DNA from 2 places in the Quatrionicoccus australiensis genome. Region 2 is predicted to be linked to the other one. Evidence: predicted binding sites of a transcription regulator. Region 2 holds the regulator's gene; the other holds the start of a gene.
What was found. The regulator FNR, encoded in region 2, switches genes on or off when oxygen is low (the NO sensors DNR and NnrR bind a similar motif). The targets are predictions, from matches to a motif close to TTGANCTAGNTCAA.
Positions count from the first base shown of each region.

Region 1: the regulator FNR is predicted to act here: its motif matches at 846-859, upstream of paaK (phenylacetate--CoA ligase PaaK).

Region 1 is NZ_CP075188.1:809,476-811,678, reverse strand. Features, by position in the region: gene KI612_RS04010 (MATE family efflux transporter) at 1-784, opposite strand, end outside; gene paaK (phenylacetate--CoA ligase PaaK) at 912-2,203, shown strand, end outside.
Region 2 is NZ_CP075188.1:3,130,671-3,132,873, reverse strand. Features, by position in the region: gene KI612_RS14970 (TonB-dependent receptor) at 1-791, opposite strand, end outside; gene fnr (fumarate/nitrate reduction transcriptional regulator Fnr) at 967-1,707, opposite strand; gene hemN (oxygen-independent coproporphyrinogen III oxidase) at 1,793-2,203, shown strand, end outside.

The DNA of each region.
Region 1 (2,203 bases), 1.8 Mb from region 2:
GCGCGACAAACAGGGCAATCAGCGTAAACGCCGTGATCTCCACCAGATTGGAAAAACCCATCGGCAGACCAAGGCGCAGCAATTCCCGCCATGTTTTCCCGTCCGGCATTTTCCAGTCGGAGAACGGGCGGTAACGCGCCCCCAGCGGCCCGTAGGCGAGATATGCGGCGGCTGCCAGACAGGCCACCCAGGCAATCACGATATTGGACAAGGCGCAACCGGCAACCCCCTGCGCCCCACCCAGCCAGCCCTGCATGGCAAACCCCCAAGCCAGGATGGCGTGCAGGGGCAAGGCGGCCAGCCCGATCACCATCAGCACCCGCGGCCGGCCCAATGCATTGCAGAAGGCATAGAAAGTTCGATAGCAAAGCGAAGCCGGCAGACTCCAGGCAAGCAGGGCAAGATACAACCTGACCTTGCTTTCGACCGCCGCCTCCATCCCGGCCATGCCGAGTACCACACCGGGATGGGTCAGAAAAAGCACACCCGGCACACTCAGCAGCAAGGCCAGCCAGAATCCCTGCTGCAGAACGCCGGCGACCTCCCCGTCGCGCCGTGCGCCGTGCAGGTGGGCAACCAGCGGCGCCACCGCCTGCAGGATGCCGACCAGCGCGAACACCACTGAAATATGGATACCGCCACCAATGGCCACTGCCGCCAGATCGAGCGGACTGACATGACCGAGCACGACGGTATCGACCACCATCATGCCAATGGAGGAAAGCTGGGCGATCAGGATCGGGAAGGCATGGGCAAGAAGCCCGCGGGCGGCGGCGAGAAGCATGGTGGGAATTGTCGCATGCGACATTTGCCGGCCAGCGGTCGACCGGCAAAAACATGCCGAATTGATCTGGCTCAAGCGCTGTTTCCGGCCGGCAAACGAAAATTCGGGGCTGAGGAGGAGTTACATAATGAATAAAGGCCTGCACGCCATAGAAACCGCCAGCCGCGACGAGATCGTGGCACTCCAGACAGAACGTCTCAAATGGACACTGCAGCACGCCTACGCCAATGTGCCGCACTACAAGGCAAAGTTCGATGCCGCCGGCGTCCATCCGGATGATTTCCAACAGTTGTCCGACATCGCCAGATTTCCGTTCACCACCAAACAGGACCTGCGCGACAACTACCCCTACGGGATGTTTGCCGTGCCGCGCCAGGACGTCGTGCGCATCCATGCCTCGAGCGGCACGACCGGCAAGCCGACCGTCGTCGGTTATACGCAGAAGGACATCGACACCTGGGCTGACTTGATCGCCCGTTCGATCTACGCTTCCGGCGGGCGCAGGGGCGACATCGTGCATGTCGCCTACGGCTACGGCCTGTTCACCGGCGGCCTGGGCGCCCACTACGGCGCCGAAAAGCTCGGCTGCACGGTGATCCCGATGTCGGGCGGGCAGACCGAAAAGCAGGTGCAGCTGATCTGCGATTTCAAGCCGAACATCATCATGGTGACGCCGTCCTACATGCTCAATATCGCCGACGAGTTCCGCCGCCAGGGCATCGATCCGCGCAGCACCGAACTGCGTATCGGCATCCACGGCGCCGAACCGTGGACCGACGCCATGCGCGGCGAAATCGAAAAGGCCTTCGATATCGACGCGATCGACATTTACGGCCTGTCCGAAGTCATCGGTCCGGGCGTCGCCAACGAGTGCGCCGAGACCAAGGATGGCCCGGTGATCTGGGAAGACCACTTCTACGCCGAAATCATCGACCCGCTGACCGGCGAAGTCCTGCCCGATGGCAGCGAAGGCGAACTGGTGTTCACTTCGCTGACCAAGGAAGCGATGCCGGTCATCCGCTATCGCACCCGCGACCTGACCCGCCTGCTGCCGCCAACCGCCCGCTCGATGCGCCGCATCGGCAAGATCACCGGCCGTTCGGACGACATGCTGATCATCCGCGGCGTCAATGTCTTCCCGTCGCAGATCGAGGAGCTGATCCTCAAACAGCCCAAGCTGTCGCCGCACTACGTGCTGGAAGTCACCCGCGATGGCCACCTCGACTCGATGAAGGTGAATGTCGAACTGAAGCCGGAATTCGAGTTTGCCAGCGGCCCGGAAAAGGAATTCGTGGCGCACGACCTGCAGCATCACATCAAGTCCTACATCGGCATTTCCGCCAAGATCGACGTGGTCGAGATTGGCGGCATCGAGCGCTCGGTCGGCAAGGCCAGGCGCGTCATCGACAAGCGGCCGAA
Region 2 (2,203 bases):
CGGAGATCAAGCAGGTGGTTTTCGTGACGCAGGGCAAAGCCGAGCGCATGGTTCTCGGTCTTGTAGGCCGAGGAACCGACTTCGTTGCGGGCCAGGTTGGGTTTGCCGACCGTGGTCATGCCATCCGGCTTGAAATCCTTGGCCGAGCTGTAGTTGCCGGACTCGGCAGTCGAGCCGTTGTAACTGATGCTCAGGTTCTCGTTGGCAATCGTCGCCGCGGCATTGACGCCCCAGGCATTGCCGTTCGAGCGATAGAAAGTCCCGAGTTCGCCGCTTGTCAGCAGGCCTTCGCCGGCCCTGGCGAAGCGCGGTTCGCGCGACTTGACGATGATGCTGCCACCGATGCTGTCGCCACCGACGCTGACCGGGGTGATGCCGGTATATACCTTGATCTGTTCTACATTGCTCGGGTCGATGTAGGAGAGCGGCGAGTTCATGTGATTGGCGCAGGCCGAGATCAGGTCCATGCCGTCCACCTTGATGCGCAGGCGGTCGTCGGCCAGGCCGTGGATGGCGGGCAGGCTGGAAACGCCGCCGGCACTGTTCAGGCTGACGCCGGGGATGTCCTTGAGCAGGGTCGCGGTATCGCTGGTCGCCGGACGCTGGGCGCGAACCTGTTCATTGCTGACCGAGCCGGATTGCGCATCGATGCCGTCAGTGCGGCTGGCGCGTACCAGAACATTGTCCATGACCTGGTCCGGATTGGCGGTATCGGGTGCAGTCTGGCTGAAGGCAGCCGATGAAAAGGCGAGCGCCATGGCGGCGGCTAATGGATGGATGCGCAAGAGCATGGATTTCCCCGGTTATATTTTTAACCGGCGGATTCTCTTAGAGTTGATTGCGCACAGGAATGCGGCATATTGCCGCAGATGACATCGGCAATTTTCTTTTGCGGGGGGAGGCCTGGCGACTGATCAGCAGAGTTTCTGCGGTTTTGCTGCTGCGACGGTGATGCTTGCCGCTGACTCAGCGCTGGTGATTCATCAGGGCCTTGAGGCCATTTACATCAAGTATGCGGATGTGTTTCTGCTGCACGGCGATGTAGCCTTCTTCCTGGAAGCGCGAGAAGGCGCGCGATACGGTTTCCAGCTTGAGGCCGAGATAGCTGCCGATTTCCTCGCGCGTCATGCGCAGGTAGAACTCGGCATGCGAGAAGCCACGGGCCGTGAAACGCTGCGACAGGTTGAGCAGGAAGGCAGCAAGGCGTTCTTCGGCGCGCATCGTGCCGAGCAGCATCATGACGCCGTGGTCGCGCACGATTTCGCGGCTCATCACCTTGTGGAAATGGTGCTGCAGATTGTGGATTTCGCGCGACAGGGTTTCCAGGCGGGAGAAGGGGATCGAGCAGATTTCGCTGTCTTCGAGAGCGATTGCGTTGCAGGTGTGAAATTCGGTGCTGATGCCATCCAGACCAAGCAGTTCGCCGGCCATCTGGAAGCCGGTTACCTGGTCGCGACCATCCTCGAGCAGCACATCGGTCTTGAAAAAGCCGCTGCGGATCGCGTAGATCGAGTCGAAGGCCTCGCCGGCACGATAAAGGTGGTCGCCGCGCTTGATCCGGCGCCGGGTCGAAATGAGATCGTCGAGGCGCTCGAGTTCATCAAGACTGAGCCCGAACGGGAGGCATAGTTCGCGCAAGTTGCAGTTCGAACATGCCGTCTTGATGACGGAGAGGGAAATTTCCTGAATGGCCGTGTTTTGGGGCATTATCAACCTGCGTTCGCTTGATCCAAGTCAACGGAAATTGTGCAGCGCCGCAACATAATCCAATCAAAATTTGCCGGTATGTTTAATGAATTTCGCAACTGAAAACCTCGTCTTCGATCCTCAGATCATTCGCCGCTTCGATGTGAACGGCCCCCGCTATACATCGTACCCGACAGCGGACCGATTCGTTGAGGCTTTCGATTCGGACGCAGCCAAACTGTGGCTGGGCAAACGCAACATCGGCGCAATCAGCCGACCCTTGTCATTATACTTCCACATCCCTTTCTGCAACACCATCTGTTACTACTGCGCCTGCAACAAGATCATCACCAAGGATCATGCGCGTAGCGGCAAGTACCTCAAGTACCTGGCCAAGGAGCTGGACATGCAGGCTGCCTGCCTGGAAGGCCGTGATGGTGAGCACGAGGTCATCCAGCTGCATTGGGGTGGTGGTACGCCGACCTTCCTGTCGCACGACGAGATGCGCCAGTTGATG